2 regions of the Geobacillus sp. FSL K6-3411 genome follow, and region 1 is predicted to be linked to the other one. Evidence: a T-box and tRNA genes for the amino acid it is inferred to sense, from the RefSeq annotation. Region 1 holds a T-box; the other holds one or more tRNA genes.
The links. A T-box is a leader RNA that pairs with one kind of tRNA and senses whether it is charged. The one in region 1 lies ahead of thrS (threonine--tRNA ligase), so its partner is inferred to be a tRNA-Thr.
Positions count from the first base shown of each region.

Region 2: it has a tRNA-Thr gene. The T-box ahead of thrS (threonine--tRNA ligase) is inferred to sense a tRNA for this amino acid. The anticodon was not compared.

Region 1 is NZ_CP150187.1:2,776,725-2,782,485, reverse strand. It holds gene NSQ22_RS14170 (replication initiation and membrane attachment family protein) at 1-621, shown strand, start outside; gene dnaI (primosomal protein DnaI) at 633-1,574, shown strand; gene ytxC (putative sporulation protein YtxC) at 1,764-2,639, shown strand; T-box leader at 2,685-2,911, shown strand; gene thrS (threonine--tRNA ligase) at 2,961-4,910, shown strand; ribosomal protein L20 leader region at 5,155-5,286, shown strand; gene infC (translation initiation factor IF-3) at 5,340-5,761, shown strand, end outside.
Region 2 is NZ_CP150187.1:634,045-639,805, forward strand. It holds rRNA gene NSQ22_RS03150 (23S ribosomal RNA) at 1-1,654, shown strand, start outside; rRNA gene rrf (5S ribosomal RNA) at 1,936-2,052, shown strand; tRNA gene NSQ22_RS03160 (tRNA-Val) at 2,062-2,137, shown strand; tRNA gene NSQ22_RS03165 (tRNA-Met) at 2,149-2,225, shown strand; tRNA gene NSQ22_RS03170 (tRNA-Asp) at 2,230-2,305, shown strand; tRNA gene NSQ22_RS03175 (tRNA-Phe) at 2,483-2,558, shown strand; tRNA gene NSQ22_RS03180 (tRNA-Thr) at 2,572-2,644, shown strand; tRNA gene NSQ22_RS03185 (tRNA-Lys) at 2,655-2,727, shown strand; tRNA gene NSQ22_RS03190 (tRNA-Gly) at 2,735-2,809, shown strand; tRNA gene NSQ22_RS03195 (tRNA-Leu) at 2,817-2,902, shown strand; tRNA gene NSQ22_RS03200 (tRNA-Arg) at 2,906-2,979, shown strand; tRNA gene NSQ22_RS03205 (tRNA-Pro) at 2,984-3,057, shown strand; tRNA gene NSQ22_RS03210 (tRNA-Ala) at 3,067-3,142, shown strand; tRNA gene NSQ22_RS03215 (tRNA-Met) at 3,160-3,233, shown strand; tRNA gene NSQ22_RS03220 (tRNA-Ile) at 3,242-3,318, shown strand; tRNA gene NSQ22_RS03225 (tRNA-Ser) at 3,336-3,426, shown strand; tRNA gene NSQ22_RS03230 (tRNA-Thr) at 3,457-3,532, shown strand; tRNA gene NSQ22_RS03235 (tRNA-His) at 3,541-3,613, shown strand; tRNA gene NSQ22_RS03240 (tRNA-Gly) at 3,644-3,714, shown strand; tRNA gene NSQ22_RS03245 (tRNA-Ile) at 3,720-3,796, shown strand; tRNA gene NSQ22_RS03250 (tRNA-Asn) at 4,039-4,113, shown strand; tRNA gene NSQ22_RS03255 (tRNA-Ser) at 4,118-4,210, shown strand; tRNA gene NSQ22_RS03260 (tRNA-Glu) at 4,216-4,287, shown strand; gene NSQ22_RS03265 (phenylalanine--tRNA ligase beta subunit-related protein) at 4,468-5,133, opposite strand; gene queG (tRNA epoxyqueuosine(34) reductase QueG) at 5,186-5,761, shown strand, end outside.

The sequences.
Region 1 (5,761 bases):
GATCCCGCTTACCATATCGATATTGATGCGTTGCGTCAAGCGGCGCGTGAATGGTATGAGCTTGAGCATGGCGGTGCCGCACCACGGCTTGTCGAGCGGGTGCAGCCGCTCGCCCATCGGACGATGGAGAATGTTGAACCACGCACGAAGGAAGAGCAGCTGATGAAGCAGCTCGAAACGATTTCTCCACGTCAGCTGTTGAAAGAAATTTCAGGTGGTGCTGAACCGTCGCTAGGGGATTTGCAGTTGATTGAAGACGTTATGTTTCAGCAGCAGCTTCTTCCTGGTGTTGTCAACGTGTTGATTTATTACGTTATGCTGCGGACGAATATGAAACTATCAAAAAAATATGTCGAAAAAATCGCCAGTCATTGGGCGCGCAAAAAAGTGCGGACGGTCAAAGAGGCCATGGAGTTAGCCAAAGAGGAAGCAAAGACATACCAACAGTGGGCGAATGAAAAAGAAAAAGGGGTACGGCCAGTGCGAAAAGTCGTGCGCACAGAAATTGTTCCTGACTGGCTGAAGATGGATTACAGTCAACCGGACGATGACGATTTTGATGTGGAACAGGCGCGCAAAGAGCTTGAAGAACGGCTGAAAAAATATCGTGATGGATCGTAGGTGTAAAAGCAATGGAACGAGTAAACCACTTGTTGCAGCGGTTGCTTGGCAACCAAGGGTTTAAGCAGCGTTATGAACAAATGAGGACCTATATTTTGACACATCCGGACGTGCAGCCGTTTTTGCGGGCACACGAGCGGCAGTTGTCAAACGACATGGTTGACCGCAGTTTGATGAAGCTGTATGAATTTATTGAGCAAAGCCAGCACTGCCGCCAATGCCCAGGGCTCGAGCAATGCCCGAACATGCTGCCGGGATACCGTCCGAATTTGGTGGTCACCGGTGGACGGATTGACACCGAGTATGACCGCTGCCCGAAAAAGGTGCAGGATGACGAGCGAAGACAGCAAGAATCGCTGATTCAAAGCATGTTCGTACCGCGTGAAATTTTGCACGCCTCGCTGTCTGATATTGATCTTAGCGATAATGGGCGGATTAAAGCGATCAAGTTCGCCGAGAAGTTTGTGACAGAATACCAGCCAGGAAAAAAAATGAAAGGGTTATATTTGCACGGATCGTTTGGTGTCGGCAAAACGTATTTGCTTGGCGCGATCGCCAACGAGCTTGCCAAACGAAACATCCCATCGCTCATTGTCTATGTACCGGAGCTGTTTCGTGAACTGAAACATTCGCTCCAAGATCAGACGATGAACGAAAAGCTGGATTACGTGAAAAAAGTGCCGATTTTGATGCTTGATGATCTTGGTGCTGAGTCGATGTCAAGCTGGGTGCGCGATGACGTGCTCGGTCCGATTTTGCAATACCGGATGTTTGAAAACTTGCCGACCTTTTTTACATCCAACTTTGATATGCAGCAGCTTGCCCATCATTTAACGTATTCGCAGCGCGGCGAGGAAGAGAAAGTGAAGGCGGCGCGCATTATGGAACGGATTCGCTATTTGGCATACCCGATTGAGCTGACCGGGCCAAACCGTCGCGAGCAAAACGGTTAATAGGCGTACTAGGATCCCGCAGCAACGTTCTCTTACGATCGGCTTCCAAAAGTAGGACGCCGATTTTTTTTTGTCTTGCCGCCCTTCAGGTGAAACGCCGTTAAGCTTGGCTCTTTTTTTAGTCTAAACAGCTGGTTGTCCCCATATATATAAACCAAGCATTGATCTCGAATTAAGGGGGGACAGCGGGTGATCGAAATCCATTTTGACGAGGCAAGCGAGGCGGAGAAACTGTTTTGGCTGCTGAACAAACGGAAACAGGATGCCTGTCCGCTGTTTCACGCCGCTTACGATGGACGCAAAACCGTGGCGGTTTACATACATGGCGAGGAGAAGCACGTGCTTGAGGAGCATATCATACCAGCCATGACGGCGTTTGTGAGGAGGGTTGTGGAAGACAGGTTGCTCTTATCGATCATCTCCGACGTCTTTTATTTCCGTGATGTGGAGGAGCAACAGCAAATTTTAGCGCTCGCCCATTCGTTTTTAGAAGGTGAGCGGCGCGACTACCGGAAAGGCGGGGAGTTTGCCGCTTCGCGTGCAGTGCTTCTGCGCAGCGCATTCGCTTCCTTTTTGCGTGACGGATTATCGTTTTCGTTTTCTTCATTCGTTACATTCCGCTTAAAGTCGTATATGGAGCGCCTCCAGCATTACGTCGAGCTGGCGATTGATGAATACAAACTAGAACAGGAATACCAAAACTTTGTGCAAATGCTGCGTGACTGCCTTGCCACCCGGACGCCGCAATGGCCGCGCCTCTACTTAGTACATGACCCGCCACACTTTTTGTTTTATGACAGCAGCCGACGGGAATTGTCGATGGCTGAAGTAAAACAAATGATTGATCGCCATCTCGTCTTCAGCCAGCCGATGTATATCGATTCTTCCGTTCTGGCGCCGCTTATTTCGCTTGCTCCGGCTGAAATCGAGCTGTACACGGATCATCCGGATGATGGCATGGTGCAGACGATGCAAAACGTGTTCCAAGAGCGGCTTCGCCTTCGGCGTCGCGCTGATTTTGCCCATCTGTTTACCGCTAACGCTGGAAATCGAGAAGAATCTTGATTTTTCCTGTTGTTTTCGCTATAATGACGTCATAAAAGTGAACGAAAACAAGCGATGATGAGGACATGGGCGCATTTTTACGGTTTCCAGAGAGGGAAGGCGTTGGCTGGAACCTTCCTAACACGAAAAATGTGCTTACCCCCTCAGAGCTGCGGTAGCGAACGCGACGTCTAGTAGTTGCCGCCGGTCGACGGCCGTTATATGTGTTGAGCCATGGCTTTGTTTTTGCCATGGGAAGAAGGGTGGAACCACGACAAAAACTCGTCCCTTTATGAGGGAGGAGTTTTTTTATTTTGACATTAAGGTAAAGGAGTGAACTTCATGCCAGACGTTATTCGCATTACGTTCCCGGACGGGGCGAAAAAGGAGTTTCCGAGCGGAACGTCAACTGAGGACATCGCTGCCTCGATCAGTCCGGGATTGAAGAAAAAAGCGATTGCCGGGAAACTGAACGGCCGGTTTGTTGATTTACGCACGCCGCTTCAAGAAGACGGCGAGCTTGTCATTATTACCCAGGACATGCCTGAGGCACTTGATATTTTGCGTCATAGCACCGCCCATTTAATGGCGCAAGCGATCAAGCGGCTGTATGACAACGTCAAGCTTGGCGTCGGCCCGGTCATTGAAAACGGCTTCTACTATGATATTGATATGGAACATAAGCTGACGCCGGATGATTTGCCGAAAATTGAGGCGGAAATGCGCAAAATCGTAAAGGAAAATCTTGACGTTGTTCGCAAAGAAGTGAGCCGCGACGAGGCGATTCGCCTGTATGAAAAAATTGGTGATCACTTGAAACTGGAGCTCATCAACGATATTCCGGAAGGCGAGACGATTTCCATTTACGAGCAAGGCGAGTTTTTCGATCTTTGTCGGGGTGTGCACGTGCCGTCGACCGGGAAAATCAAAGAGTTCAAGCTGCTCAGCATCTCGGGGGCCTACTGGCGCGGTGACAGCAACAACAAAATGCTGCAGCGTATTTACGGTACGGCGTTTTTCAAAAAAGAAGATCTGGACCATTATTTGCAGTTGCTCGAAGAGGCGAAAGAGCGCGATCATCGCAAATTGGGCAAAGAGCTTGAGCTATTTACGACATCACAAAAAGTCGGACAAGGACTGCCGCTTTGGTTGCCGAAAGGGGCGACGATCCGTCGCTTGATTGAACGGTACATTGTCGATAAAGAAATCGCCCTTGGTTATGATCATGTATATACGCCGGTGCTCGGTAGTGTGGAGCTGTATAAAACCTCAGGACACTGGGACCATTATAAAGAAAACATGTTCCCACCGATGGAAATGGATAACGAAGAGCTCGTGCTGCGGCCGATGAACTGCCCGCACCATATGATGATTTATAAAAGCAAGCTTCATAGCTACCGTGAGCTGCCGATCCGCATCGCCGAGCTCGGCACGATGCATCGCTACGAAATGTCCGGGGCGCTTACTGGACTGCAGCGTGTCCGCGGCATGACGCTCAACGACGCCCATATTTTCGTGCGCCCGGATCAAATTAAAGACGAGTTTAAGCGCGTCGTTAATTTGATTTTGGAAGTATACAAAGACTTTGGGCTGGACGAATATTCGTTCCGCCTGTCGTACCGCGACCCACAAGATAAAGAAAAATATTACGACGACGACGAGATGTGGGAAAAGGCGCAACGCATGCTGCGCGAGGCGATGGATGAACTTGGCCTCGATTACTACGAAGCGGAAGGGGAAGCAGCGTTTTACGGACCGAAGCTCGATGTGCAAGTGCGCACGGCACTCGGCAAAGATGAGACGCTGTCGACTGTACAGCTTGACTTCCTCTTGCCGGAGCGGTTTGACTTAACATATATCGGCGAAGATGGAAAACCGCACCGCCCGGTCGTCATCCACCGCGGCGTTGTTTCCACGATGGAACGGTTTGTCGCCTTCTTGATCGAAGAATACAAAGGGGCATTTCCAACGTGGCTCGCCCCGGTGCAAGTGGAAGTCATCCCGGTATCGTCGGAAGCCCATCTCGATTATGCGTATGAAGTGAAACAAGCGCTGCAAGTAAACGGCTTCCGCGTCGAAGTCGACGAACGGGATGAAAAAATCGGCTATAAAATCCGCGAAGCGCAAATGCAAAAAATTCCTTATATGCTCGTTGTCGGCGACAAAGAAGCGGCCGAGCGAGCGGTCAACGTCCGCCGCTACGGTGAAAAAGAAAGCGAGACTGTGGCGCTTGACAAGTTTATCGCGATGCTAGAAGAAGATGTGCGGCAAAAACGAGTGAAAAAACGATGAGCCAACAGCGGCCCGTAGGCGGCATGCCCGCCTGCCGGGCTGCTTTTTTCAGGTGAACAGCTGCGCTGCCTCAGAAACGGGAACACGAAGGGCAACAAAACTTTTTGTCACAAATCAAAAGTTTTCTCTTGTCAACGAAACAATGATCCGCTATAATAAAGGACGTTGTGTTTATCAAGAATGGATCCTTGACATGCCATCACCAAGGTGGTATAGTGTATAAAGTGAAATGATTGCTTGTTTGTAACGAAAGCAGAAGCACCCGCTTCTCACCTGACCGACGCTTAAGTGGCTGTTGGCAGGTTGTTACGGTTCGTCAATGGTTTATTCGAACATCGTGCGCGGGTGCCTTGTGCATCCGCGCTTTTTTGTTAGGAGCGGGATTCTGCCGACAAACAAGACAGTCGGAAAAAACCTTGGAGGTGGCTCATTATTAGCAAAGATTTTATTATCAACGAACAAATTCGTGCCCGCGAAGTGCGCTTAATCGATCAAAACGGCGATCAGCTCGGCATTAAGTCGAAGCAGGAAGCGCTCGAGATCGCGGCAAGACGCAACTTGGACCTTGTGCTTGTCGCCCCGAACGCCAAACCGCCTGTTTGCCGTATCATGGACTACGGCAAATTCCGCTTTGAGCAGCAAAAGAAAGAAAAAGAAGCGCGCAAAAAGCAAAAGGTGATCAACATTAAAGAGGTGCGCCTCAGCCCGACGATTGAGGAACACGACTTTAATACGAAACTACGCAATGCGCGCAAGTTTTTAGAAAAAGGCGATAAAGTGAAGGCGACGATCCGCTTTAAAGGGCGGGCGATCACCCATAAAGAAATCGGGCAGCGCGTCCTTGACCGCTT
Region 2 (5,761 bases), 1.5 Mb from region 1:
GAGCGCTTAGAAGTGAGAATGCCGGTATGAGTAGCGAAAACAGAGGTGAGAATCCTCTGCGCCGAAAGCCTAAGGGTTCCTGAGGAAGGTTCGTCCGCTCAGGGTTAGTCGGGACCTAAGCCGAGGCCGAAAGGCGTAGGTGATGGACAACAGGTTGAGATTCCTGTACCACCTCCTTCCCGTTTGAGCGATGGGGGGACGCAGGAGGATAGGGTGAGCAGGCGGCTGGAAGAGCCTGTCCAAGCAGTAAGGCTGGCCAGTAGGCAAATCCGCTGGCCGTAAAGGCTGAGCTGTGATGGCGACGGATTTGATCCGGAAGTCCCTGATTCCACACTGCCAAGAAAAGCCTCTAGCGAGGGAAGAGGTGCCCGTACCGCAAACCGACACAGGTAGGCGAGGAGAGAATCCTAAGGCGCGCGGGAGAACTCTCGTTAAGGAACTCGGCAAAATGACCCCGTAACTTCGGGAGAAGGGGTGCTCTTTGGGGTGATGAGCCCCGAAGAGCCGCAGTGAAAAGGCCCAAGCGACTGTTTATCAAAAACACAGGTCTCTGCGAAGCCGAAAGGCGAAGTATAGGGGCTGACACCTGCCCGGTGCTGGAAGGTTAAGGGGAGCGCTTAGCGCAAGCGAAGGTGCGAACCGAAGCCCCAGTAAACGGCGGCCGTAACTATAACGGTCCTAAGGTAGCGAAATTCCTTGTCGGGTAAGTTCCGACCCGCACGAAAGGTGTAACGACTTGGGCACTGTCTCAACGAGAGACCCGGTGAAATTATACTACCTGTGAAGATGCAGGTTACCCGCGACAGGACGGAAAGACCCCGTGGAGCTTTACTGCAGCCTGATATGGAATTTTGGTATCGCTTGTACAGGATAGGTGGGAGCCAGGGAAGCCGGAGCGCCAGCTTCGGTGGAGGCGTCGGTGGGATACCACCCTGGCGGTATTGAAATTCTAACCCGCACCCCTTATCGGGGTGGGAGACAGTGTCAGGTGGGCAGTTTGACTGGGGCGGTCGCCTCCCAAAAGGTAACGGAGGCGCCCAAAGGTTCCCTCAGAATGGTTGGAAATCATTCGGAGAGTGCAAAGGCACAAGGGAGCTTGACTGCGAGACGGACAGGTCGAGCAGGGACGAAAGTCGGGCTTAGTGATCCGGTGGTTCCGCATGGAAGGGCCATCGCTCAACGGATAAAAGCTACCCCGGGGATAACAGGCTGATCTCCCCCAAGAGTCCACATCGACGGGGAGGTTTGGCACCTCGATGTCGGCTCATCGCATCCTGGGGCTGTAGTCGGTCCCAAGGGTTGGGCTGTTCGCCCATTAAAGCGGTACGCGAGCTGGGTTCAGAACGTCGTGAGACAGTTCGGTCCCTATCCGTCGTGGGCGTAGGAAATTTGAGAGGAGCTGTCCTTAGTACGAGAGGACCGGGATGGACGCACCGCTGGTGTACCAGTTGTCCCGCCAGGGGCACCGCTGGGTAGCTATGTGCGGAAGGGATAAGCGCTGAAAGCATCTAAGCGTGAAGCCCCCCTCAAGATGAGATTTCCCATCGCGTTAAGCGAGTAAGATCCCTCGAAGATGACGAGGTTGATAGGTCCGAGGTGGAAGCGTGGCGACACGTGGAGCTGACGGATACTAATCGATCGAGGGCTTAACCTAGAAAAGCGGAGGCCGCCCGCCTATCGGCGAGACGTGCTGGAGGGCCTGCGAGGAGGCTCGAACCAAGCAAAGCTTGGTTCTGCGTGGGTGGTGCCACAGGAGCGTATGCAATGTGTCGCCGCCACAGCAGGACCGAAGCGTCGCGAGCCGATGGCGGCCGGAGCTAGACAGTACGAAAAGCGGAGGCTTCTTCCCCCAAAAACGGTTATCTAGTTTTGAAGGAATGAAAAAAAGCTTGACAATAAGCTGTTTTTCATTATAATAATACTTGTCTGTTGTTGCCTAGTGGTGATAGCGGAGAGGAAACACCCGTTCCCATCCCGAACACGGAAGTTAAGCTCTCCAGCGCCGATGGTAGTTGGGGCCAGCGCCCCTGCAAGAGTAGGTCGCTGCTAGGCATGATAAATGGAGGATTAGCTCAGCTGGGAGAGCACTTGCCTTACAAGCAAGGGGTCGGCGGTTCGATCCCGTCATCCTCCACCACTTTCAATCGTCGCGGGGTGGAGCAGTCCGGTAGCTCGTCGGGCTCATAACCCGAAGGTCGCAGGTTCAAATCCTGCCCCCGCAACCAAAATGGTCCCGTAGTGTAGTGGTTAACATGCCTGCCTGTCACGCAGGAGATCGCGGGTTCGAGTCCCGTCGGGACCGCCATCATTTCAAAACTATGAAATAAAAAATCACATGCGGCTCGGTAGCTCAGTCGGTAGAGACGAGCATCAGCATCATCGAATTTGCTGCGAGTTGCCTCGACGCATCATACTTCCTCGAATCGGCTAGTAGAGGAAGAGGCACAGGGTAATTCAATGAACTAGGTAGAAAATAACATATGGCTCGGTAGCTCAGTCGGTAGAGCAAAGGACTGAAAATCCTTGTGTCGGCGGTTCGATTCCGTCCCGAGCCACCATCATTGTGGATATGCCGGCTTAGCTCAATTGGTAGAGCAACTGACTTGTAATCAGTAGGTTGCGGGTTCAAGTCCTGCAGCCGGCATCCTTCATATGAGCCATTAGCTCAGTAGGTAGAGCATCTGACTTTTAATCAGAGGGTCGGAGGTTCGAGTCCTCCATGGCTCATCACAATGCGGAAGTAGTTCAGTGGTAGAACACCACCTTGCCAAGGTGGGGGTCGCGGGTTCGAACCCCGTCTTCCGCTCCACTCGTTTGCCGGGGTGGCGGAATTGGCAGACGCACAGGACTTAAAATCCTGGGGTAGGTAACTACCGTGCCGGTTCGAGTCCGGCCCTCGGCACTTGCGCTCGTAGCTCAATTGGATAGAGCATCTGACTACGGATCAGAAGGTTAGGGGTTCGAATCCTCTCGAGCGCGTTGACGGGAAGTAGCTCAGCTTGGTAGAGCACACGGTTCGGGTCCGTGAGGTCGCAGGTTCAAATCCTGTCTTCCCGATTTTCCTGTGGGGCCTTAGCTCAGCTGGGAGAGCGCCTGCTTTGCACGCAGGAGGTCATCGGTTCGATCCCGATAGGCTCCACCATTCAAATATATAAATTTGGCGGTGTAGCTCAGCTGGCTAGAGCGTACGGTTCATACCCGTGAGGTCGGGGGTTCGATCCCCTCCACCGCCATTATTATCGGACCTTTAGCTCAGCTGGTTAGAGCAGACGGCTCATAACCGTCCGGTCGTAGGTTCGAGTCCTACAAGGTCCACCATTATTACGTTACTTTTTGGAGGAGTACCCAAGTGGTTGAAGGGGTCGGTCTTGAAAACCGAGAGGCGTCGCAAGGCGCGCGGGGGTTCGAATCCCTCCTCCTCCGCCATCCATTTATCCATGAATAAATTTACATCATGCCGGCTTAGCTCAATTGGTAGAGCAACTGACTTGTAATCAGTAGGTTGCGGGTTCAAGTCCTGCAGCCGGCACCATCAATGTGGCGGCTATGGCGAAGTGGTTAACGCACCAGATTGTGGCTCTGGCATGCGTGGGTTCGATTCCCACTAGTCGCCCTTTCTCTTCTTCCTTAATTTATATTTGTTGCGGGTGTAGTTTAGTGGTAAAACCTCAGCCTTCCAAGCTGATGTCGTGGGTTCGATTCCCATCACCCGCTTTTATGGGCCTATAGCTCAGCTGGTCAGAGCGCACGCCTGATAAGCGTGAGGTCGGTGGTTCAAGTCCACTTAGGCCCACCATTTTCCATTGCATATTGTCAGATGATTCGATATAATACTAATCGAGCATTTCTTGATTATTCCGCAATAGCTCAGCGACGAGCCCTTACTTCATCGAATAGGCTACGAGTTGTCCCGACGCATTCAGCTTCTTTGAATTGGCTAGTAGAGGAAGGGACACTGAGCATAAACATCCTCGAATAAGCTGAATCAGCTAGTAGAGGAAGAGACGAAGTAGATTTGGAAGAATGTTTCTTAGTTATTCCGCAATAGCTCAGCGGTAGAGCAACCGGCTGTTAACCGGTAGGTCGTAGGTTCGAATCCTACTTGCGGAGCCATTATGGAGAAGTACCCAAGTGGCTGAAGGGGACGGTTTGCTAAACCGTTAGGTCGCAGTTTTGCGGCGCGCGGGTTCAAATCCCGCCTTCTCCGCCATGATTGGCCCGTTGGTCAAGTGGTTAAGACACCGCCCTTTCACGGCGGTAACACGGGTTCGAATCCCGTACGGGTCATCGTTGTTGGCACCAGATATTCTGGTGCCCCTTTTATACGACGAATTTTGTCGATTTTTGCGTTTTTTCTTGCCATGTACGTACTGTTTTGTTATAATGAGTTTCGTTAAGTTTTAAATAAAATATTGGGGACAACGCAGTGTTTCGTTTCGTCATAGAACGAGGCATTGCGTTTTTTTATTATACTAGCAATTGTGCGTCGGCCTCACCGCCATGGATTTGCGTAAACATCGTTTGAATAGCCTGAAGTTGGCGATTGGCAACATCTTCAGGAATCGATGGAAGAAAATAAACGATTTGCAAAGCGTTTTTCGTTCCTTTTGTCACCGCTGTGCGTTTGGAATCGACGATTGGGCTGCCGAACGGACCGTGTTCATCTTTGCTGACGAGTTTATTCGCAAAGTTGACGGTGCGTCCATTTAGAGCTATGTATTCATCTTGTTCTGTACCTACGGTAATCATCACGGATCCTTGGATACAATCAAGATCGTAAATGCCGAGTGGTATTTTATAATAGAGCGAAAAGAAGTTGTTTACATCGACTGCTGAATGGATCGATGGAACAAAGTTTTTTTTCTGGATACGACGGTATAAGCTTTCACTTGAGGGTCGGTAACGCCCTGGATCCGTGCCGATTTGTTTGAATGCCTGACGCCATTCGGCGAGCTCGGGAATGTCGGCGATGGCTTTTTCCTGTAGCTCAAAGTAAATCGACTTTTGAAACAGTTCAAGCCGGCCTTTTAACATTTGCGGCGAGTCGCCGATTTCGATATGGTGGTAGCGGATCACGCCAAATTTGCCCGAAGGAAGACGTTGTTTTAATTCTTCTGATATGATGCATTTCATATGAATCACCCCGTGTTTCATTTTACCATATACCTCGAAGGGAGGGAAAATAATGGACATTGTCTCTTTGAAACAGGAAGTGATTGAATACAGCCGGTCGATCGGCATCGATAAAATCGGTTTTGCAAGCGCTGATCCGTTTGTGGAACTAAAGGAGCGGCTTCGTCGGCAACAGGAGCTTGGCTATCAATCCGGATTTGAGGAACCGGATATTGAAAAGCGGACAAATCCGTCGTTGCTTCTTCCCGAGGCGAAATCGATCATTGCCATTGCGCTTGCCTATCCATCAAAAATGAAAGATGCTCCACGCGGGACGAAAAATGAGCGGCGTGGCCTTTTTTGTCGTGCATCGTGGGGAAAAGACTATCATGATGTGTTGCGGGAACGTTTACGCCAACTTGAAGAATTTTTACTTGCGAAGGTACCACATGCCCGTGTTCGTTCGATGGTGGATACGGGAGAACTCGCTGACCGGGCCGTGGCAGAGCGGGCAGGGATCGGTTGGAGTGGGAAAAACTGTTCCATTATTACGCCGGAGTTTGGTTCGTACGTGTATTTGGGTGAGATGATTACAACGATTCCGTTTCCGCCCGATGAACCGATCGAAAACCGGTGCGGCACATGTACG